DNA from 3 places in the Thermomonas carbonis genome. Region 2 is predicted to be linked to each of the others. Evidence: predicted binding sites of a transcription regulator. Region 2 holds the regulator's gene; each other region holds the start of a gene.

Region 1 (7,892 bases), 1.5 Mb from region 2:
GGTGCCAATGGAGAAGTGCCGGTGGACGTGCGCATCCTCTCGGCGACCCACAAGAACCTGGCGGCACTGGTCGAGGACGGCCGCTTCCGCCACGACCTGTACTACCGCATCAACGTCATAGAGCTTCGCGTACCGCCATTGCGCGACCGACGCGAGGACGTGGCGCAACTCACCGACGCCATACTCGCCCGCCTGGCCAACGCCCAGCACCGCGCGAAACCGGTCCTGCATGCGGATGCCCTGGAGGCACTGGCCCGCTACAACTTCCCCGGCAATGTGCGCGAACTGGAGAACATCCTGGAGCGTGCCTTCGCCTTGGCCGACGACGACGGCATCCGCGCCGCCGACCTGCGGCTGCCGGAAATGCGCCCCAGCGCACCCGCGCAAGCCGCCGCCGCCGCGATGGACCCGTCCCGGATCGATCCGCGCGAGTCCGCCACCAGCGCCCTGCCGAACTTCATCGAGGAAATCGAGCGCAAGGCGATCGAGCAGGCCCTGACCGACAACCGCTACAACAAGACCCGCGCCGCCGCGCAGCTCGGCATCACCTTCCGCGCGCTGCGGTACAAGCTGAAGAAACTCGGGATCGATTGACTGTCGCTACTCACGGACATGCGCGCGTACCTGAATCAGACCTGACAATGTGACGATATGCGTCAGTTTATTGACGCAAATGGTCACATTTCATAAGCAAGCACAGGCCAGAAACGTGACCGCGCTTTCAGAATTGCGCTCAGTTTCAACCTGTCCTGAATTGGCATGCATCCTGCGTTATAACTCTCGCACGTGCCAAAGCCATCCGGCTGCCGAAGGACCGTTACAGCGGGATGTCGCGACACGTGGATCACACCAACCAACCCTAGGGGATACACCATGAAGAAGCAGCAAGGCTTTACCCTGATCGAACTGATGATCGTTGTCGCGATCATCGCCATCCTGGCCGCCATCGCGCTGCCGGCCTACAACAACTACCGCATCCGTTCGGCCGAAGGCGCTTGCCAGGCTGAAGCCAAGGCTTACACCAACTCGGCCGTGGCTGCTGGCCAGTCGCAGATGGTGATTCCGACTGCGGTGACCACCGGTGCTTGCGCTACGGCCCCGACCATCACCAGCGGGGACATCACCAGCTCGTCCAACGTGACCTTCGTCCCGAAGACCCCGGGCGTCAGCTCCACCATCTGCAATGCCGCGACCGCGACCTGCTCGATGACGCCGTCGGTCTAATCGACCGTAGTCGTCCGAAAGGATGGTTCCGAAAGCCCCTCGCAAGAGGGGCTTTTTTTTGCCTTGGATATGGCAGCGCGCTCGGCGCTCCCGCGCCGCTAATAGGCTGGTTGCTACCGATCATCGACCTACGCCGATCGGCTAGTGATCAGCATCACGGAAACACGCAATCAACGCCACATCACGTGACGCTTGGCCCGCTTATTGCGTAATGGTTTGTTACCAGCGAAAAACGCCCCCGGGGAATCGACATGCACAGGAATTCGCAAGGCTTCACCCTGATCGAACTGATGATCGTGGTGGCCATCATCGCCATCCTCGCCGCCATTGCGCTACCGGCCTACAACAACTATCGGGTTCGATCGGCGGAAGGCGCATGCCAAGCGGAAGCGAAGGCTTACATGAACCAGGCCATCGTGGCCGTGACCAATAGCTTCGCAGGCTTCCCGGCACCGTCGAACCAAGCATGCAGCTCCATGACCGGCACCATTGATGCCGCCGCCGTCGCCAGCGGCACTGTCATCACTTTTGCGCCCAAGGCACCAGGAACGGCGAGCACGAGCTGCAGGGCCGACAACAGCAACTGCACGATGACGCCGTCGGTCTGAGCCAAGCGATGCGCAAAGGCGCGTCACTCGATCGCTCCTAAGGAACATCAGCAACGGAGTGGCGACGCGGCCATGTGATCGACGCCACGTGTTTTGCCACCGACAACACTTGGTGAACCGCGTCCCTTATCATCGGGACAGGCGCGAGGGATGGGGAGCAACAGCCCTTCCCATGGCTGACGGATCCGGGGCGCAATGACACGATTTCCTATCGCCGCATGGCTGCGGCATGACCTGTTTCGCTATTTCGCCGCCTCTGTGCTTGCGTTGCTGGCGGACCTCGGCACGCTGTCTACTTGCCTGCGGCTGCTGCATTTCAGCCTGGGCTGGTCGGCGTCCATCGGATTCGCCGTGGGCGCGTTGGTCGCCTACCTGCTGAGTATCCGCTGGGTGTTCCGTCAACGCGCCTTCGCGGACGCGCCGGCAGTAGAGTTCCTGGCCTTCGTCGGGATCGGAATTGCCGGGCTGGGCATCACTCAAGTCCTGCTCTGGCTTGGCGTCGTCAAACTCCACCTGTTGCCCGAACTGGTGAAGCTGGCCGCGGCGATCGTGACCTTCGTCTTCAATTACCTGGTGCGCAAGACCCTGCTGTTCGCAGCCTCCGCGCGCGCACTACGGACCAGCAAGGACAGCGCATGAACACCACAACCCGCATCGTCATCGTTGGTGGCGGTCCCGCCGGCCTGACGGCCGCACTGGAACTGCAGGCTTCCGGCGTCCACGACATCACCGTGATCGAGGCGGATCATCAAGTCGGCGGGATTTCGCGCACGGTCGAGCACCACGGCAACCGGATCGACATCGGCGGCCACCGTTTCTTCTCCAAGTCGGACTGGGTGATGGACTGGTGGCGCGGGATGATGCCCGTGGCCGCCTCCGCGGATCCGGATGCCGCACGGGAGCTCCGCTACCAGGGCGCAGTGGCAGACGCGCCTTCAGCGACCGCAAGCGAGACCGACCACGACGTCATGCTGTTGCGCAGCAGGTTGTCGCGGATCTACTTCAACAAGCAGTTCTTCGACTATCCGCTCAAGCTCAACCCCGACACCCTCCTCAAGCTGGGGCCCTGGAAGACCTTCACCTTCGGCCTGAGCTACGTGTGGGCGCGGGTCAATCCGCGACGTCCTGAAGCTTCGCTGGAAGACTTTCTGGTCAACCGCTTCGGACGCAAGCTTTATGGCCAATTCTTCAAGGAATACACCGAGAAAGTCTGGGGCGTGCCCTGCAACGAGATCAGCGCCGCCTGGGGCGCGCAACGGATCAAGAGCCTGTCGATCACCAAGGCCTTGTTGCATGCGCTCAAGCAGGTGTTCGGCCTGGGCGGCAAGGCGGAACAGACGTCCCTGATAGAAAGTTTCCTGTATCCGAAGTACGGACCCGGGCAGATGTGGGAAACCGCAGCGCGACGCTTTGTCGAGCAAGGGGGGACCCTGCTGATGCGCAGCCGCGTGGAACGCATCGACATCGTCAACGGCCAAGTGCTGGGCGTGGCCTACCGGGATGCGGACGGCAACGAGCACGCGTTGCCATGCACGCACCTGTTGTCCACCATGCCGATCAAGGACCTGGTGCAAGCCTCCGCATCGGCCTGGCCCGACGAGGTGCGTGCGATCGCCAGCAACCTCTCCTACCGCGATTTCATCACCGTCGGCCTGCTGTACCCGCGCAGCGCCATCCCGCGCCAACTGGACGACAACTGGATCTACATCCAGGAGCCCGGTGTCAACGTGGGCCGTGTACAGGTCTTCAACAACTGGAGCCCGCACATGGTTGCGGATCCCGGCACCCTGTGGCTGGGCCTGGAGTTCTTCTGCAAGGAAGGCGACCCGTTGTGGACCATGGACGATGAAGCGCTCAAGGCGCTCGGCCACCGGGAGATGGTGCAGATCGGGCTGGTGCAGGCAGATGCGCCGCGCGATGCCGTGGTGCTGCGCGTGCCAAAGGCCTACCCGGGCTATTTCGGCGAAGCCTACAAGCGCTTCGAGGAATTGCAGTCTGCGCTGGACGCGGTGCCCAACCTGTTCCTGATCGGTCGCAACGGCATGCACCGTTACAACAACCAGGATCATTCGATGCTGACCGCCAAGGAAGCCGCGCGGCAGATCACCAGCGGCCAGGTGGACAAGGCGGCGATCTGGGGGATCAACGTGGACGACGAGTACCACGAGGAGAAGTGAGGTGAGCCAGCAAGCAACCGAGGTTGCAACAGGACCGAATTGCCGAGAGCGGCCGGAATGGCCGACGGGTCTGCTGGCGTTAACGCTGCTGCTATCGATCGCAGCACCACTCGCCATGTATTCCGGGCGCGTGCCGGGTCTCGGGGAGTTCGACTACCAGATTTATTACCGACTGCTGTTCTACAACGACTTCACGAATTCACTTGCGATGCTTGGGGCGCTGCTGCTGGCATTCGCATTACGCCCACTGCACCGATTCATCGAACAACTGGCCGACTCGATCACCAATCGTCCGATAACCGCTTGCATTGCCGCATTCTCCATATTGGCGATTGCTTCGCGCGTCGTGTATCAAGGTTTTCCGCTGGCAATGGACGAATACGCCCCATTGCTCCAAGCGCGTATTTTTGCAAGCGGGGCCCTCACGGCGACCTACCCTCCTGAACTGATGGATCGAATGGTGGTCCCTGGCTTCCAAGGAGTTTTCATCCTTGTTAACCATGACACGGGACAGGCAGCCTCCGCCTATTGGCCCGGTTTGGCCCTTTTGATGACGCCATTTGCCCTGTTCGGTGGAGAATGGTTGCTCAACCCCTTGATGGGTGCGATCGGCCTGTGGTTGATCGGTGATCTGGCCAAGCAGGCAAGTGGATCCGACAAGGCATTTGGTTGGGCGTTCTTGGTCGCAATGGCCTGCCCGCAGTACAGCATCAACGCGATGTCCTACTACGCGATGTCGGCACTGCTTACCCTCAACTTGCTGTTCCTCTGGCTGCTGCTTCGGCCGGGATGGCGCCAGGCAATGCTTGCAGGCGTAGTCGGCAGCATCGCGCTCGTATTGCACAACCCAGTGCCTCATGCATTGTTCGCAGTCCCGGTATTCATCTGGATGCTGGCCGATCCCGAGCGCCGCCGCCGCTTGGTTCCTCTCGCAGCCGGATACCTACCACTGACATTGCTGCTTTGCCTCGGCTGGCCGCTGTTGACAAGCACAATGGGCTTGCGCCTCTCTGGCGTGACCGCCACGCATGCAGGCTTTTTCGCCTCATGGGTGGAAAAGCTACAGGGAATATTTTTCGTTCCTAACCTGGAACTTCTCGTTATCCGTTCGTATGCCGCGTGGAAAGCCCTCATCTGGGCCGCCCCAGGAACCCTCATCCTTGCGCTGATCGCGAGACGACAAACGACTATCCAGCGTCTGCTGCTGGCGGGATTCCTCATCACTTTCGGATTCTACTTTTTCTTTCCTTACGACCAAGGGCATGGCTGGGGCTATCGCTACGTCCACTCAGCTTGGGGCTTGGTCGCCGTTGCCGCCGGGGTCTTTGCCGTGCGTGGGATAAGCACATCGCCTCAACGAAGCTTTCTTGCAACCGCGATATGTGCCGGCCTTCTGGCAATGCCAGCATTCATGTACTCGACCCGCCAAACGATCAACACTTCAATAGCGCAGCAACCACCTACGCCGGAGGATGGCCGATCCGTCGTCTTTTTCTCTACGGACCGACCCGCCCTCTACAGCGTCGATCTGGTCAGGAACTATCCACGAAACCAAGAACGCACCATCAACATGTTGAGCGAGGGAACTGAAGCTGATCGCGCGCTCATGCGAAAGATCGCGGGTGAGGCGGTTTTGGTGACAATAGATCAACGTGGTTCTTCTTGGAGAATTCCGGATTCCTCGCAAGCAGCCCCCCCCGCGAGCAAAAGCCCCTAAGCTTACGACTGGCCTAACAGCAGGCGAAGCGAACCAGACACGTATCCTCACCGAGGGTGGACATCAATTGCAGGCGAAGAAATGCAAAAAACCGCAAATGACCGTTACACAGATGGCGAATACCTTGCATCGAATCCGACCTGGGGCGAAGAAGATAGCGCGTGGAAAGCCAGATGCATTCATGAGCTATGGAACCAATCCAATCTCCCCTCCCCGTTGTCGATTGCGGAGATCGGGTGCGGCGCGGGGGGATACTAGCCAAGCTTCATGACCTGTTTCCAGACAACGTTCAGCTCGATGGTTTCGATATCGCCCCGGCTGCAATCGATCTGGCCAACAGGCGCGCATCACCCCGCCTGAACTTCCACCTAGAGGACCTTACGAAGTCCGGGCAGAGCTTCGATCTGCTTCTATGTGTGGATGTTTTTGAGCACGTCGAAGATCCATTCGCGTTTTTGCGAAGCCTCAAAAAATTGGCCCCCGTCGTCGTATTCAATATCCCGCTAGAAATGCATGTCGCCGGAATCTTGATCAATCACCAAAGGTGGACACGCAGGCATTACGGACATTTGCACTTTTATACAGCCGCCGTAGCGTTTGAGACATTGTCTGATTGCGGCTACACAGTGACAGAATTCCAATACATCAGCCGCCTCACAGATATACCTCGCACAACCAGTGAGTATTTGTTTTGGCTACCCCGTAGACTGCTCTCCCTGCTGAACAAGGAGCTTTCGGCTCGTATTCTTGGAGGCACGTCACTCTTGGTTATTGCTCGCACTAACAGCCCCTGAGAAAGCCTTGTGCCAACCACACTGATCGTGGCCCATCATTATCTTCCACATGTTGGAGGCTTGGAAATCGTCGTCCAGCAACAAGCCCAAGGGCTAATCAGGAATGGCTATGAAGTTCGTATAATTTCGTCTCTCTGGCAATCGAAGCAACAGCGCGAAACCGAGAAAGAAGGCATCGAAGTGTTGCGGGTGCCCACATGGCATGTCATCGAGGACACTCTCTTCATTCCTTTCCCCATATTTTCCCCGCGCTTTGTTGTGGATGCTTGGCGGCAGATCCGATCTGCAGATGTAGTGCATATCCATGATGTTTTCTACATGAGCTCTTGGATATCTGCTGCACTAGCGAAGGTCGCTCGCAAGCCCATGCTACTGACGCAGCATGTAGCGATAGTGGAACACCCAAGCAGGTTCGTGATGTGGGTGCAAAGAGTTGTCTATGCGACGGCGGGCAGGCTGATCTTCGGCAGCGCGAGGAAGATCGTTGCGTACAACCGCAATGTTCGCGACTTCCTCCTATCGCGCGGCATCAACGAAAAGAAAATCCTATGGCTAACCAATGGCATCGACGTACGGAGATTCCGACCACCAGCAGAGGGCGAGCGTGCCGCGATCCGCGCACAGTTCCGCCTGCCCCTAGATCGACCATTAATTTTGTTCGTGGGCAGACTGGTCGAAAAGAAAGGCGTCCAGATACTGCTGAACGCCAAGGACCCTAGCTTCGACCTTGTGTTTGCAGGACCCGGTCCAGTCCCGGAAGATGGATTGATGGAAGGCGTCCACTGGCTCGGCCCACTGGACCAAGCCCAGACGGCTGAACTTTACCGATCTTGCGACGTGTTCGCCTTTCCCGCAGTTGGCGAGATCTTTACATTGGCAATGCAGGAAGCCATGGCGAGCCAACTGCCCGTGATCACGACTGACGACGCAGCCTACACGAACAACGAAATGGCTGATGGTTTGATACTTTGTCCTCGGCAAGCAGAAGAATTCAACAAAGCCATCGTCACCCTTCTGTCTGACCCCAAGCTCGTTCTCGAAATGGGGTTACGCTGCCGACAGACCGCGCTCCGACATTTCGATTGGGATGCAAATTTTTCGAGCCTGAAGGATGCATATGCTGAAGTATCTGCTGCAGGCTGATGGCTTGGTCGCCGCCGCCCTTGAGAACTCCGTCCGGAAGTTCGCCCACGCAAATGAACTCGACAAGCATGTCGTACTGGATTTTGGCTGCGGCACAATGCCGTACCGGCCAATTTTCACTTCTGCAGGCGCACGGTATATCGGCGCAGACATTGATGGCGCACCGGACCTGCGTATAGAGGCCGACCAGCCATTGCCGCTGACTAATGAGAGCATGAATTTCGTCGTA
Region 2 (7,892 bases):
TGGGGGCGATGAAGCAGCGCCTCTCCCCCGCGCTGCAGCAGCATCTGGTCCTGACGCCGCAACTGCGTCAGGCGATCCGCCTGCTGCAGCTGTCCACCGTCGAACTCGAAGCGGAAGTGGCCGAAGCCGTGGCCAGCAATCCGCTGCTCGACTGGGCGGAAGACGGCGAGGCCACGCCCGGCGAAGCGCACGAGGCGCGCGAGATCGAAGCGCCGGTGGACACCACCGTCCATGCCGCCGAAGCCGAAGATCACTGGGACCGCGAGGCGGAACCGTGGCAGGAACGCATCGGTCCGTCGTCGGATCGCGGCGATGACGAAATCGAACATCCCGCCGCGGCGGAGAGCCTGCGCGATCACTTGTTGTTCCAGCTGCACCTGGGGCATTTCAGCCAGCGAGACGCCAGCATCGGGGTTGCGCTGATCGATGCGATCGATGATGACGGCTACCTGCGCGAAGACCTGGAAGAACTGGCGCGCAGCCTGCGGCCCGAGATCGATGCCGGCCTGGACGAACTCCTGCAGGTCCTGCACCGGATCCAGCAGTTCGATCCGGTCGGGGTGGGCGCGCGCGACCTCGGCGAGTGCCTGCGCCTGCAACTGCGCGCACTGCCGGTCGACACCGCCGGACGCGATGTCGCCATGCTGGTCACCGCCGGCCCGCTGCAGCGCCTGCCGAAGATCGGTATCGACGGGGTCTGCCACGAACTGCGCTGCGAGCGCGGCGAGGCAGAGGCTGCGGTGCATTTGCTGCGCAGCCTGGATCCGCGCCCCGGTTCGCAACACGGCGAACTCCCCGCCGGAACCTATCTCACCCCCGATTGCGTGATCTGGCGCCAGCAAGGCCTGTGGCGGGTTGCACTGGCCGCCGGCGCGATGCCGCGGGTGGCGATCCAGCATGGCTACGAACAGATGATCCGCCACGCCAGCAACAGCGATGCCGATTACTTGCGCGGACGCCTGCAGGAAGCGCGCTGGCTGTTGAAGGGGCTGGAGTCGCGTGCGGACACGTTGCTGCGGGTGGTGCGCTGCCTGGTCCGCGAGCAGGCCGCGTTCCTGGAATTCGGCGAACAGGCCCTGCACCCGCTGACCCTGCGCAGCATCGCTGCGGAACTGGGCCTGCACGAATCCACGGTGTCGCGGGCGATCGCGCGCAAATACGTGCGCACCCCGCGCGGGACGATTCCGCTGCGCGATTTCTTCGCCTCCGGGATCGAGACCGAAGGCGGCGGCAGCGCGTCCAGTACCGCGATCCAGGACATGATCCGCAAGCTGGTGGCAGCGGAAGATCCGCGCAAGCCCTTGTCGGATGCCCGCCTCGCCGATACGTTGAAGGCGGACGGCGTGCCGGTGGCCAGGCGCACCGTGGCGAAATACAGAGAGGCCCTGCACATCCCGGCCTCTCACGAACGCGTGCGCATCGGCTGACGCCGTTGCGTCGCACCCATCGGCGGCATCGGTGCCGTCGGTTCACACGAGCAAGGAGGTCAAGATGCAGATCGAAACCCACGGCCAGCAGATCGATGTCACCCCGGCGCTGCGCGACTACGTGGAGAACCGGTTTTCCCGGCTCGGTCGACATTTCGAGCACCCTTGCCAGATCCGCGTCCAACTGGGCCTGGACAAGCCGCAGCATCGTGCCGAAGCCACCGTCACCATGACCGGCCGCAGCCTCCACGCCGATGCGAACGGCGTCGACATGTACGCCGCCATCGACCTGCTGGCGGACAAGCTGGATCGCCTGCTGATGAAGCAGAAGGAAAAAATGGTCGACCACCATCGCGGCGAGAGCATCGCCCACCTCGACGTGATCGGCTGAGCATGCCGCAATGAGCGACAGGGGACGACAACCCCGCCTGCGGGCGGGGACGACGTGGTGAACGCTGCCCGCATCACCGCCGCCGAACTCTTCGAGAAGCAGCAGGACCGGCTGGAACTGCGCTGGTTGGCGGGCCAGAAAGACAGCGCGCGACGGGTGCTGGAGGCGGTGGAAACCGTCGCCCGGCGTCCGTCGCTCGCTGGTTACCTGAACACGATTTACCCGAACCGCGTGCAGATCCTGGGCACCGAGGAACTCGCCTGGCTGGATGGTCTGGACGCACGCCAACGCTGGGAGACGATCCAGAAAATCATGGACTACCGGCCGCTGGCGCTGGTCATCAGCAAGGCCCAGACCTGCCCCGAGGACCTGCGCATCGCCGCGGAGGAATCCGATACCCCGCTGTGGGTGTCGCCACGCCGCGGCCATGAATTGCTCAACCACCTGCAGTACGTGCTCGCACGAACGCTGGCACCGCGGATCACCCTGCATGGCGTGTTCATGGAGATCTACTCGATCGGCGTGCTGGTCACCGGCGAGTCCGGCTCCGGCAAGAGCGAACTTGCGCTGGAACTGGTGACCCGTGGCCATCGCCTGGTCGCCGACGACGCGCCCGAATTCACCCAGATCGCGCCGGACGTGCTCGACGGCACCTGCCCCGACCTGCTGCAGGACATGCTGGAGCTGCGCGGGCTGGGCGTGCTCAACATCCGCCAGATGTTCGGCGACACCGCGGTCAAGCGGAACAAGTACCTGCGCCTGATCGTGCACCTCAGCCGGCCCTCGCTGGAGCCAAGCCCCACCGGCATGGAACGGCTCACCGGCGACCTCGGCACCCGCCGCGTGCTCGACCTCGATGTACCCACGATCACCCTGCCGGTGATGGCGGGCCGCAACTTGGCCGTACTCACCGAGGCCGCCACCCGCATGCACATCCTGCGCAGCAAGGGCGTCGATCCTGCGGCGGCGTTCATGGCCCGGCACAGCCACTTCCTGGAACGCTCCGAGTGACCACTGCGGCCGAATCGCCACTGGTCATCGTCAGCGGCATGTCCGGCTCGGGCAAGTCGGTGGCGCTGAAGACCTTCGAGGACCTGGGCTACTACTGCGTCGACAACCTGCCAGCCGAATTGCTGCCCGAATTCGTGCGCCGCATGCTCGCCAGCCACGCGTCGCCGGAGCGGATCGCGGTGGGCATCGACGCACGCAGCCTGGGCGACCTCTCCGACCTGCCCGAGGCGCTGTCGCAGATCGGCGCGCAGGGCATGGACACCCGCCTGCTGTTCTTCGACACCCGCGATGAAGTCCTGTTGCGGCGTTACGCGGACACCCGTCGCCGGCATCCGCTCAGTCATTTGGGGCTGGTCCTGCCCGATGCGATTTCGCTGGAGCGGCAGGCGCTCAAGCCGCTGCGGCAGATCGCCGACCACGTGCTCGACACCAGCGAGCTCAATGTCCACCAGATGCGCCGACATATCCTGACCGAGTACGAGCTGAGCGGCGCAGGGTTGTCGCTGTTGTTCGAATCGTTCGCCTACCGCCGCGGCGTGCCGGCCGAAGCCGATTTCGTGTTCGATGCACGGGTGTTGCCCAACCCGCACTGGGATGCGCGACTGCGGCCGCTGTCGGGTCGCGATGCTGCGGTCGCCGACCATCTCGACGCCGATCCGGAAGTCATCGCCTACGTCGCCCAGGTGCAGGGTTTCCTGGATACCTGGCTGCCCAAGTTGCGCTCGGAGACCCGCAGCTACGTGACGGTCGCCTTCGGTTGCACCGGCGGCCGCCATCGGTCGGTCTACCTCGCCGAACGCCTGGCCCGCCATTGCCGCGAGTCCGGCTGGGTGGAAGTGGCCGTGCATCATCGCGAGCTGGATTGATCGCTGTTGGGGCAGCCCCGTGGCTGCCCGTCTTGGCAAACAGGGCGACCACAGGGGGTTGCCCTTACGGGGCGAGTGATGCGAATGAGCGACACGCTTCCGCGCTGTCATCCCCGTCTGTTAACTTGCCGTCATGTCCGTCGGCATCCTCCTCATCACCCACGAAGGCATCGGCAACGCCTTGTTGTCGGTGACCACGCGCCTGTTGCGCAACCTGCCGCTGGCCTGCGAAGCCTTCGAGGTGCCGTTCGATGGCGATCCGGACACATTGCTGCCGCAAGCCAGCGCCGCGCTGCGACGGGTCGATGGCGGGCATGGCGTGCTGGTACTGACCGATCTCTACGGCGCCACGCCCAGTAACCTCGCCGCGCGGCTGTCGCGTTTGGGCACGCCGGTGCGCCGCGTCTCCGCGTTGAGCCTGCCGATGTTGTTGCGGGTGATGAACTATGCCGATCTCGAACTCGAGGCACTGCCGGCCGTCGCCGCCGCCGGTTCCCGCAACGGAGTGATCCATGACGACGCCTGAGCCACGCCAAGGAGGCGCGCGATGATCCGCCGCGAACTCGTCATCAGCAATCGGCTGGGCCTGCATGCGCGCGCCACCGCCAAGCTGGTGCAACTGCTGTCCACCTTCCGCGCGCAGGCCACCCTGGAAGCGCGCGGCCGCGAGGTCAATGCCAAGAGCATCATGGGCGTGATGCTGCTCGCCGCCGGCCCCGGCAGCACCGTGGTGCTGCGCGTCGATGGCGAAGACGAACAGGCCGCCGCCGATGCCGCCGCCGCGCTGTTCGAGCGCCGGTTCGACGAGGACAGCTGATGCGACACCTCCTGTCCGGCAATGCCGCGGCACGCGGCAGCGCACTCGGACGGGCCCGCGTGCGCCTGCCGCATGCGCTGGATGTCGAAGAAACCAGGATCGCGCCCGGCGAAGTCGAGGCCGAACTTGCGCGCATCCACGAAGCGGTCGACATCGTCCGCGCCGAGATGCACGCCCTGCGCCAGCGGCTGCATGGCGCGCTCGCGCATGAAGTCGGCGAGTTCGTCGACCTGCACGCATTGCTGCTCGACGACCCGGAACTGCTGCAGGGCATCGATGAACTGATCAGCACCGGCCTGTATTCGGCCGACTATGCTTTGCGCCTGCAGCGCGACCGCATCGCCGCCGTGTTCGAAGGCATGGACGATGCCTACCTGCGCAGCCGCATCGACGACATCGACCAGGTCATCGGTCGCCTGCATGCCGCGCTGCATCGCCGCGAGGCCGACCTGCAGGGCGTGGCCGGCGAGATCCTGGTCACCGACAGCATCGCGCCCGCGGAGCTCGCGCAGTTGCAGTCGCAGGGCGTGGTCGGCGTGGTGACCGCCGGCGGCAGCCCGCTCTCGCACAGCGCGATCCTGGCGCGCAGCCTGCACCTGCCGCTGGTGGTCGGTGCCGCGCAGGCACTGCTCAAGGTCAATGACGGCGACGTGCTCGCGATCGACGGCGCCAGCGGACTGGTGGTGCTGGAACCGAATGCCGCCGACCTGCGCGCGCACCACAAGCGCGTGACCGAATCCAAGCGGGAGCGTCGCGAACTCAACCGCCTGCGCCGCGAACCCAGCCGCACCCTCGACGGCGTCGACATCAAGCTGTGGGCGAACGCGGAATCGCGCGACGACGTGACCGAAGCGCATGCGCTCGGCGCCGCTGGCGTGGGCCTGTACCGCACCGAATTCCTGTTCATGGGCAGCAGCGAACTGCCGGACGAGGACACCCAGTTCCGCGCCTACCGCGACGCCGTCATCGGCATGACCGGACGCACTGTCACCATCCGCACGCTCGACCTGGGCGCGGACAAGGCCGACAAGACCGGGCTGGCGTTGCGCGACGAACCCAACCCGGCGCTCGGCCTGCGCGGCGTGCGCCTGTCGCTGGCCCGCGAGGGCCTGCTGCACACCCAGTTGCGGGCGATGGCGCGCGCCTCCGGTTATGGCCCGCTGCGTGCGCTGGTGCCGATGGTCAGCGGCTTTGAGGAAATGCGCACGGTGCGCAGCGCGCTGGATGCGGTGTTGTTCGAACTGCGCAGCGAAGGCTTCGAGGTCGCCGACCACGTGCCACTGGGCGCGATGATCGAAGTGCCGTCGGCGGCGATCGCGCTGCCGGATTTCATCGGCCTGTGCGATTTCCTGTCGATCGGCACCAATGACCTTGTGCAATACCTGCTGGCCGCCGACCGCACCAACGAAGCACTGGGCGAACTGTATTCGCCGCTGCATCCGGCGGTGCTGCGGGTGCTGCGCGACGTGGTCCGCGTCGCCAACCGGCGCGGCAAGCCGGTGGCGGTCTGCGGCGAGATCGCCGGCGACCCGATGTTCACCCCGTTGCTGCTCGCGCTGGGCATCGGCGAACTCAGCCTGCATCCGGCGACGATGCTGGAAGTACGTCGCGCGGTTCGCGCATGCGATCTGTCCGCCCTGCGCGCGGCCGCACCGGCCCTGTTCCGCGCACGCGAGCGCGCCGGCATCGAGGCTTGGCTGAAGGCGCACAGCGCGCACTGATCGCTGGCCGGCTGTCATCCATGCGGGCGATAATGTGCGGACCATGAACATCTGACCCCGTCGCGCACCTGGTGCCGCGACCTCGCCACCGGAAGCCTCAATGGCCGAAGCCGTTCGCCACGACAAGACCGCGCGCCAGCTGCGTCTGCTTTCGGACGCGCTGGACAGTGGCCGCCTCGGCCCGGTGCGTCGGCTGGTCAACACGCTGTCGCCGGCGGAGATCGGCAACCTGCTGGAATCGCTGCCGCCAGGCAAGCGCACGGTGGTCTGGGGCCTGGTCGATCCGGAAGACGATGGCGAGGTGCTGGTGCACGTCGGCGACGAGGTGCGCGAAAGCCTGATCGCGGACATGGATGCCGATGAACTGGTCGCCGCGGTCGAGGACCTCGACATCGACGACCTCGCGGACCTGGTCGAGGATCTCCCGGACACGGTGATCGACGAAGTCCTGAAGGCGATGGACCGCGAGAATCGCGAGCGCCTGGAACAGGTGCTGTCCTACGACGAGGACAGCGCCGGCCGCCTGATGAACCCGGACGTGGTGACGGTGCGCGCCGACACCACCATCGACGTGGTGCTGCGCTATCTGCGCCTGCGCGGTGAACTGCCCGAGCACACCGACCATATCTACGTGGTCAGCAAGCGCCACCAGTACCTCGGCCGGATCGCCCTGCAGGCCTTGCTCACCCACGAGCCGTCCACGCCGATCAACCAGTTGCTGGACGACGAACAGCCGGCGATCGGCGTGGATGAGATCTCCGACGAAGTCGCCCGTCAGTTCTCCGACCACGACTGGATTTCCGCGCCGGTGGTCGACGACAACAACATCCTGCTTGGCCGCATCACCATCGATGACGTGGTCGACATCATCCGCGAGCAGGCCGAGCACCAGGCCTTGGGCGCGGCCGGTCTGGACGAGGATGAGGACTTGTTCAGCCCGGTCTGGCGCGCGACACGACGACGCCTGATCTGGCTGTCGATCAACTTGGGCACGGCGTTCCTGGCTGCAAGCGTGGTCGGCCAATTCGAAGCCACCATCACCGAACTGGTCGCGCTGGCGGTGCTGATGCCGATCGTCGCCGGCATGGGCGGCAACGCCGGCACCCAGGTGCTGGCGCTGATGGTGCGCGGCATCGCGCTGGGCCAGGTCGGTGCCTCCAACATCAAGCCGCTGCTGTGGAAGGAAGCACGGGTCGCACTGCTCAACGGCATCGTGCTGGGCACGATCCTCGCGCTGATCGTGCTGCTCTGGTTCCACAGCATCGGCCTGTCGGTGGTGATCTTCATTGCGCTTACCTGCAACCTGGTGCTGGCCGCGATTGCAGGCGTGCTGGTGCCCGTGACATTGAAACGTGCGGGCTATGACCCGGCACTGGCCAGCGGGATTTTCCTCACCACCGTGACCGACGTGATGGGCTTCTTTACCTTCCTCGGCTTGGCCACGCTGGTGCTGTTGCGCTGACTTGGCACCAGTGCGCTAATGACCGCCACCCGGCCCGGAGTCACGCGATGCGCCTGCCACCGTTCCCGTACGCGACCATGCTGCTCGCCATCGTCGTCCTGCTGCTGGGCGGATGCGTGAGCACGCCCCCACGTGCCAACGGCAGCTTCGTCGAACGCAGCATCGACATCGCCGGCAATACCCATCGCTACCAGGTG
Region 3 (7,892 bases), 960 kb from region 2:
GGAAGCGGCGGAACGCTCCCGCAAGGCCGCCGAGGGCAAGTCCGAGCAGGAGATCGTCGATTGCGCGGTGGGCCTGCTGGCCGATGCACAGAAAGTGCACATCCCCGACTTCATCAAGGATCGCCTGCTGCGCCTGGACGACATGATCGCGATGGTGCGCGATACCGGCTGGGCGCTCCCGGAAGACGACAAGCAGCGCGTGCTGACCGCGCTGATGTATTTCTGCGATCCGCAGGACGTGATCCCGGATCATGTCGAGGTGCTGGGCTTCCTCGACGACGCGGTGATGATCGAACTGTCGGTGCGCGAGCTGAAGCACGAGCTGGACGCCTACGACGACTTCTGCGACTACCGTGCGAACGAAGCGAACCGTCGCGGCGTGGATCCGGCCACGCTGGGCCGTACCGACTGGCTGGACGGCCGTCGGGAGGAACTGATCGAGCGCATGCACCAGCGCCGCGATCGCGAGGTCGGCGGCGGCTACGGTCGCAGCAGCGGTTACGGCAGCACCGGGGCTACGGCGCGCCCGGTGGCAGCAAATCCTACACGCGCAGCTGGCGCCCGGGCGGGTTCAAGTTCGGTTGAACCGCGTTTGACCGCCAACACGTTCGCTTGGCCCGAAGGGGCGAGCCTGGAGGCGCTGAACGCGCGCTCCGCCGGCACCCTGATGGAGGCACTGGGGATCCGCTTCACCGAGCTCGGTGACGGATTCCTGCGCGCGACCATGCCGGTCGATGCGCGCACCCACCAACCGTATGGCCTGCTGCATGGCGGGGCCTCGGTCGCGCTGGCCGAGACCCTGGGCAGCAGCGCCGGCATGTTGATGGCTGGCGGCAATGCGGTGGTGGGGCTGGAGATCAACGCCAACCACCTGCGCGCGGTGCGCAGCGGCATCGTCACCGGTACTGCGCGGCCGATCCACATCGGTCGCAGCACCCAGGTCTGGGAAATCCGCATCGAGGACGAGGCCGCCAAACCGGTCTGCATCAGCCGGATCACCCTGGCGGTATTGCCGCAGCCGCCCGCCAGCGGCCACGCCTGATGCCTGTTTAGGCTGACTGCTCCAGCCTGCACCCGCTAAGGTTCCGGACCATGCCCGCGACGTCCCCCGCCGTCGAGTCTTGCCTGCGCGCCCTGCGCTACGGCTATCGCCTGCCGTTCCTGCTCTGGCATCTGTTCGTGCATTTGCCGATCGTGCTGCTGCTGATCGCAGTCGGCGACGACGGCCGCCGCCCGGTGGGCCACGCCGCGATCCGCTGGTGGGCGCGCGGCCTGCTGCGGGTATTCGGCATGCGCGTGGAGGGCGTTGGCACGCCGCGTACCGGCGGCACCCTGTTCGTCGCCAACCACATCAGCTGGGTCGACATCGTCGCCCTGCATTCGCAGCACATGATGGGCTTCATCGCCAAGGCGGAGATCCGCGGCTGGCCGGTGGTCGGCTGGGTGACCTCGCATGCGGAAACCATCTACCTGCAGCGCGGCAACACGCATTCGCTGGGTGGGGTGATGACCGAGATGAGTGCGCGCCTGCGCAGCGGTCGTGCGGTGGCCGCGTTCCCGGAAGGCGGTACCCGCGATGGCCGCGAACTCGGTGCCTTCCACGCGCGCATCTTCACCGCTGCGGTCGATGCCGATGCCACGGTACAGCCGGTGGCGCTCTGCTACGGCGATGGCTGCGAGGCGCAACCGATCGTCGCCTTCGCCCCGGCGAGAGTTTCATGGGCAATTTCGCCCGCCTGCTCGGCGAACCCGCGCGGCCGGTGCGGGTCTGCTTCCTGGAACCGATCCTGCATGCCGAACAGGCCGGCCGCCGCGGCATCGCCCAGACCGCGCGCGAGCGCGTCGAAGCGGCGATGGCGGCGGCATGAGCCTGCAGACCGTCAGCGCCTATCGCGCGCCGCGTTGGCTGCGCAGCCCGCACCTGCAGACCTTGCTGTCCAGCAGCCCGATACGGGTGGCGCGTGGCGGACGCGAACTGCGCAAGCTGGGTGCCGTGCATGGGGAACACCTGGTCGATGCCGGCGGCGGGATCCGCCTGCATGGCGTCCACAGCACCCTGCCGGCGCGCGCGCCGCGCGGGCTTGCGTTGCTGCTGCATGGCTGGGAGGGCAGCGCGGAATCGGGCTACATGCGGCTGACCTGCGCCCGCCTGCTCGAACGCGGCTTCGACGTGTTCCGCCTGAATTTCCGCGACCACGGCGATACCCACCACCTCAACGAAGACCTGTTCCATTCCAATCGGCTCGATGAAGTGCTGCAGGCGGCGCTGGCGGTGTCCGGGCGCTGGCAGCAGCCGGAGCAACCCATGGTCGTCGCCGGTTATTCGCTGGGTGGCAACTTCGCCTTGCGGGTGGCCCTGCATGCGCCAAGTGCGGGGCTGCGCCTGGCACGCGTGGCGGCGGTCTGCCCGGCGCTCGATCCCGAGCGCACCACCGCCGCGATGGAACGCGGCCTGCCGTTCTATGAGCGCTACTTCCTGAAGAAGTGGACGCGCTCGTTGCGGCGCAAGCGCGACCTGTTCCCGGAGCAGCATGCGATCGCCGAAGAGCAGCTGCGCAGCCGCCGCCTGCGTGAACTGACGGCATGGCTGGTGGCGCGGCATACCGGATTTGCGGACGTCGATGCGTATTTCGACGGTTACCGGATCAGCCGGGACCGCATGCGCGACTTGCAGGTCCCGGCCGACATCCTGACGTCGGCGGATGATCCGGTGATCCCGGTGGACGATTTCCACGACTGGCAGTTGCCCGCCAATGCGACGGTGGAAATCGCGGCGCACGGCGGTCACTGTGCGTTCCTGCGCGACGCCCGCCTGCGCGGCTATGCAGAGGATTGGGTGGCGGAGCACTTGTCGACGGCGCTTGAACCCGCTGCGGTGCAAACTCCGGCCAACACACCAGGTGAGTCCGCATGAAAATCCACAGCGACAGCTTCGAACACGGCCAGCCGATCCCGCCCGAGTTCGCGATGGGCGCGCGCGACGGCGACAACGGCTTCGGCGGCAACCGCAATCCGCATCTCGCATGGAGCGAAGTACCGGAAGGCACGCGATCGTTTGCCCTGCTGTGCATCGATACCGATGCGCCGACCGACGGCGCGCTGGTGGCCGACGCCAGCATCGACATCCCGGTCGCGCATCCGCGCGGCGACTTCGTGCACTGGGCCGTGGTGGACATCCCCACCGACATCGACGCCATCGCCGCCGGCAGCTGCAGCGAGGGCATCACGTCGCGCGGCAAGCCCGCGGGCAGTGATGCAGGTGGACGCTCCGGACTGAACGATTACACCGGTTGGTTCGCCGGCGATGCGGCGATGGGCGGCGACTATTTCGGTTACGACGGCCCGTATCCGCCGCCGCACGACGCACGCGTGCATCGCTATTTCTTCCGCGTGTTCGCGCTGGATGTGGCAACCCTCGACCTGCCAACAGCGTTCACCGCCGGCGACGTGTTCCGCGCCATGCGCGGCCACGTGCTGGCCGAGGCGAGCACGTACGGGACGTACAGCCTGCATCCTTGATCTGGGTACACCCCCGCGTCTGGATGCATGCAAGTTGCCAGGCCGCCGACACGATCCCCTTCGGAGTTACTGGCAGCTGATGCGCCTCAGTCAGCCTGGGCGCTTGCCGGCCGGGTCTCCAGTACCGCGTCCAGGATATAGACCGACGAGGGGCCGCCGACGGGCGCGTCGGCCAGTTTGCGCCGGTGGATCCGCAAGACGCTGCCGACACCCGGCACATGGGTGTAACCCTCGATATCGCCGTAGAAATTGAGGAAGCGGTCGAACCCCGTATCCCCGCTTCGATCCTTGCCGTTGGCTGCGTCGCCGGCCTTCTCAGGCGCGACTTCGCGAACCTGCAGGCACTGGTAGTCCGGAATCTCGGGATCGTTGCAACGCTTGGTCATGGCAGCGACTTCCAGCACGATTTCCTGCGCCGTACCGGTGTAGCGCCTTGGCACGATCGGTGCTGCAAGGAACACCAGGGCATCGCCGGCAGCATTTCGCAGCGTCATCCTGGGTTTGTCATTACCGGTCAGAGATGACGACAACTTTCCTGTGAGGCGCTGCTTCACCTCGAGGTCGAGCGCGATGCGCTCGGGGTCATGGCACTTTTTCATGGTGGATGCGAGCGCCTCGAGTTCCAGAACGTCGCCGTTGCGCCTGTATTTCCCGTACAGGGGGTTGCAGGCGTTGGTGACCGCCATGCGACCTCGGGCAAATTCCACTTGCAGCGGCCTGTCTGCTTGTGCAAACAGTGCGGCGATGCGCTTGCCGTTGGCATCGCTGGCCTGCAGCAGCTTCCATTGCCGTCCTGCGAGCGGTTCGGGAGCCGGGGCAGTTTGTGCAAGTGCAGGTGCCGAGAGAGCAGGGTTCGGGACGGCAACGGCATCCGGGCTGGACTTGGCGGGATCTGCAGGTGTCTCGGTGCCGACACAGCCGGCAAACAGGATGGGCAGGACGAGGGCGGGTAGTCGTTTCATGGCAATGCCTGGGCGTTGAGGCGGAGTGGATCCCACGAATCGTTTCAGCCGCCCGCCGGTACCCACAGCAGCAGGGCGATGCCGAGGATCAGGCGATACACCGCAAAGGCGGTGAAGCGGTGGGTCTCGATGTAGCGTAGCAGCCACTTCACCGCGACGAATGCGGTGATCGCGGAGGCCACGAAGGCCACGCCCAGCGCGGTCCAGTCCTCGCCGTGCAGGCCGCCGTCGCGGGCCATCGACAGCAATTCGTAGCCGGTCGCCGCGAACATCGTGGGGATGCCGACCAGGAACGCGAACTCGGTCGCCGCCGAGCGGCTGGTGGTGCCCGCCAGCAAGGCGACGAAGATCGTCGCCGCCGAACGCGAGGTGCCGGGGAACACCCCGGCCACGACCTGGGTCACGCCGACCAGCACCGCGGTGGTCCAGGAAATCGCGGTGCGTTCGCCATCGCGCGCGGCGCGTTTGGCCGCCAGTTGTTCGGCGACGACCATCCACACCGCGCCGATGATCAGCGCCCAGGCGATCGGCTGCACGGTATCCGGCAACTCCCAGCCGAACGCCTTGACCGTCAGGCCGCCGACCGCAGTGACGCCGAAGGCGACCAGCAGCTTGAAGCCGTATTCACGTGCCAGCTTCGGGCTGATGTCGATGCCCAGCGGGTCGTAGGGGGCGCTCATGTCGCGGCCGGCGAACGCCGCCAGCAGGCCGAGCAGGCGGCGGCGGTAGATCAGCACCACGGCGAGGATCGCGCCGGCCTGGATGGCCACATTGAACAGGTCGCTGCGGTGGCCCAGCCAGCGTTCGGCGATCAGCAGGTGGCCGGTGCTGGAGATCGGCAGGAATTCGGTGATGCCTTCGATGATGCCGAGCAGCAACGCGGCGAGCAGGTCGTTCATGGGCGGCGGGCAGTCGGTGGTGGCGCAGGATAACGCAGGCGCGTTCGCACCAAAGGAGTGCATCGACCCTGGAAATTGAACCGCAAGGGTGCTAAATCCGCGATTGCACTGCAGCAATGCCATGAAAATCAACAACTTGGATGTTGGCACGACGCTTGCGATAGCAACGGGTATCCCAACCGTCTGTTCCGGAGTTTGCCGTGTCGCTCGAGAATGTCGAAAAACTGATCAAGGACAACAAGGTCGAATTCGTCGACCTGCGTTTCACCGACGTGCGTGGCGTCCAGCACCACGTGACGTTCCCGAAGTCGATCGTCGACGCCAGCCTGTTCGAGGACGGCAAGATGTTCGACGGTTCCTCGATCAGCGGCTGGAAGGGCATCAACGAATCCGACATGGTCCTGCTGCCGGATGCATCGACCGCGATCATCGATCCGTTCACCGCCGACCCGACCCTGATCCTGACCTGCGACATCCTCGACCCGGCGACCATGCAGGCCTATTCGCGCGATCCGCGCGGCGTGGCCAAGCGCGCCGAGGCCTACCTGAAGTCCAGCGGCATCGCCGACACCGCATTCTTCGGCCCGGAGCCGGAATTCTTCATCTTCGACAGCGTCCGCTACGCCAACGAGATGGGCCACACCTTCTTCCATGTCGATTCGGAAGAAGCCGCATGGAACTCCGGTCGCGAATACGAAGGCGGCAACACCGGTTACCGCCCGGGCGTGAAGGGCGGCTATTTCCCGGTCGCGCCGCTGGATTCGCTGCACGACATCCGTGCCGAGATGTGCAAGGAACTCGAAGCCATCGGCATCGAGGTCGAAGTGCACCACCACGAAGTCGCGAACGCCGGCCAGTGCGAGATCGGCACCAAGTTCAACACCCTGGTGCAGAAGGCCGACGAACTGCTGTCGATGAAGTACATCATCAAGAACGTCGCCCACCGCAACGGCAAGACCGCGACGTTCATGCCGAAGCCGATCGTCGGCGACAACGGCAGCGGCATGCACGTGCACATGTCGCTGGCGAAGGACGGCAAGAACCTGTTCTCCGGCGATGGCTACGGCGGCCTGTCGCAGATGGCGCTGTGGTACATCGGCGGCATCTTCAAGCACGCCCGCGCGATCAACGCGTTCACCAACTCGACCACCAACAGCTACAAGCGCCTGGTGCCGGGCTTCGAAGCGCCGGTGATGCTGGCCTACTCCGCGCGCAACCGCTCGGCGAGCTGCCGCATCCCGTACGTGTCCAACCCGAAGGCCCGCCGCATCGAGATCCGTTTCCCGGATCCGATGAACTCCGGCTACCTGACCTTCGCCGCGCTGATGATGGCCGGCCTGGATGGCATCAAGAACCAGATCGACCCGGGCGCACCGAGCGACAAGGACCTGTACGACCTGCCGCCGGAAGAAGAGAAGAACATCCCGACCGTGTGCCACAGCCTCGACCAGGCGCTGGAAGCGCTCGACAAGGATCGCGACTTCCTCAAGGCCGGCGGGGTGTTCTCCGACGATTTCATCGATGGCTACATCGCGCTGAAGATGAAGGAAGTGACCGCGTTCCGCGCGGCGACGCATCCGCTCGAATACCAGATGTACTACGCGATCTGATGTGAGCGCAGCCGCCCGCGTGGCGGCAAGCGATGCAACAGGGCGAAGCAGGCTGATCCTCGCTTCGCTCCCTCCCCGGCGAGGATCGGATGGGGCCGGGAGGGCACATCGACGGATGTGCCCCTCCCGCGCCCTTGTGGCCGAGGAAGGGAACGATGCGGGCCAGGTGTGCGGTGGGGACCGCACGACGCGCAGGACGCGCATCACGCAAGGAGGAACAAACGGCGATCGACTATCGCCGCGAGCAGGACCAACCACCCTGCATCGCACGTGCACGCAACAAATGACTGGGGAGGGCTACCGCTTATCGAGGAGCCTTGTCATGCCGTCTCGCACACGCACCACTCGTTCGATCCGCAACACCGCGATGGCATCCATCCTGGCCAGCCTCGCGCTCGCGTCCAACGCACATGCCGGCACCACCGGCAGCGTCAGCATCACCAGCGATTACATCTTCCGCGGCACCACCCAGGCCAACCAGGGACCCGCGTTGCAGGGCGGCGTCGAGTACGCGGCCGATAGCGGCTTCTACGTCGGCACCTGGGGCAGCAACGTCAGTTGGCTGTCCGATCTCTCCAGCACCGCCGCACCCATTTCCAGCAGCCTCGAACTCGATGTCTACGGTGGCTACCGTGGCAAGTTCAACGACACCGTCAGCTACGACGTCGGCGCGCTGTACTACTGGTATCCCGGCGACTTCCCTTCCGGCTTCAACAGCGCCGACACCCTCGAGGTTTACGCGGGCATCAGCGTGGCCGCGAGCGAGAAGATCACCCTCGGCGCGAAGTATTCGGTGGCCACCACCGACCTGTTCGGCTACGCCGATTCCAGCGGCAGCGGCTACCTCGACCTGAGCGCGAATTTCGTGGTGGCGGAGGGCTGGACCCTGGGCGCGCACGCCG

What was found. Region 2 encodes sigma-54, which starts transcription at its own class of promoters, with help from an activator protein. Its sites were predicted from a motif close to TGGCACGNGCNTTGC; they were not measured.
Region 1: H9L16_RS16395 (prepilin-type N-terminal cleavage/methylation domain-containing protein) is a predicted target of sigma-54. The motif match lies at 1,418-1,432, and genes of this name have one in related genera.
Region 3: glnA (type I glutamate--ammonia ligase) is a predicted target of sigma-54. The motif match lies at 5,525-5,539, and genes of this name have one in related genera.

What each region holds. Positions count from the first base shown of each region.
Region 1 covers NZ_CP060719.1:1,768,221-1,776,112, reverse strand. Annotated here, with positions in the region: gene H9L16_RS08135 (sigma-54-dependent transcriptional regulator) at 1-594, shown strand, start outside; partial or broken gene H9L16_RS15995 (prepilin-type N-terminal cleavage/methylation domain-containing protein) at 874-973, shown strand; gene H9L16_RS16395 (prepilin-type N-terminal cleavage/methylation domain-containing protein) at 1,476-1,832, shown strand; gene H9L16_RS08120 (GtrA family protein) at 2,028-2,471, shown strand; partial or broken gene H9L16_RS16390 (hypothetical protein) at 2,438-2,530, shown strand; gene H9L16_RS08115 (NAD(P)/FAD-dependent oxidoreductase) at 2,516-4,009, shown strand; gene H9L16_RS08110 (hypothetical protein) at 4,011-5,726, shown strand; gene H9L16_RS16495 (class I SAM-dependent methyltransferase) at 5,915-6,520, shown strand; gene H9L16_RS08100 (glycosyltransferase family 4 protein) at 6,581-7,663, shown strand; gene H9L16_RS08095 (class I SAM-dependent methyltransferase) at 7,638-7,892, shown strand, end outside.
Region 2 covers NZ_CP060719.1:296,179-304,070, forward strand. Annotated here, with positions in the region: gene H9L16_RS01455 (RNA polymerase factor sigma-54) at 9-1,427, shown strand; gene hpf (ribosome hibernation-promoting factor, HPF/YfiA family) at 1,492-1,818, shown strand; gene hprK (HPr(Ser) kinase/phosphatase) at 1,876-2,829, shown strand; gene rapZ (RNase adapter RapZ) at 2,868-3,695, shown strand; gene H9L16_RS01475 (PTS sugar transporter subunit IIA) at 3,829-4,221, shown strand; gene H9L16_RS01480 (HPr family phosphocarrier protein) at 4,243-4,512, shown strand; gene ptsP (phosphoenolpyruvate--protein phosphotransferase) at 4,512-6,233, shown strand; gene mgtE (magnesium transporter) at 6,334-7,695, shown strand; gene H9L16_RS01495 (carboxylesterase family protein) at 7,743-7,892, shown strand, end outside.
Region 3 covers NZ_CP060719.1:1,251,981-1,259,872, forward strand. Annotated here, with positions in the region: gene H9L16_RS16145 (hotdog fold thioesterase) at 668-1,042, shown strand; partial or broken gene H9L16_RS05745 (lysophospholipid acyltransferase family protein) at 1,093-1,868, shown strand; gene H9L16_RS05750 (YheT family hydrolase) at 1,865-2,914, shown strand; gene H9L16_RS05755 (YbhB/YbcL family Raf kinase inhibitor-like protein) at 2,911-3,519, shown strand; gene H9L16_RS05760 (META and DUF4377 domain-containing protein) at 3,606-4,481, opposite strand; gene H9L16_RS05765 (undecaprenyl-diphosphate phosphatase) at 4,526-5,380, opposite strand; gene glnA (type I glutamate--ammonia ligase) at 5,581-6,990, shown strand; gene H9L16_RS05775 (TorF family putative porin) at 7,313-7,892, shown strand, end outside.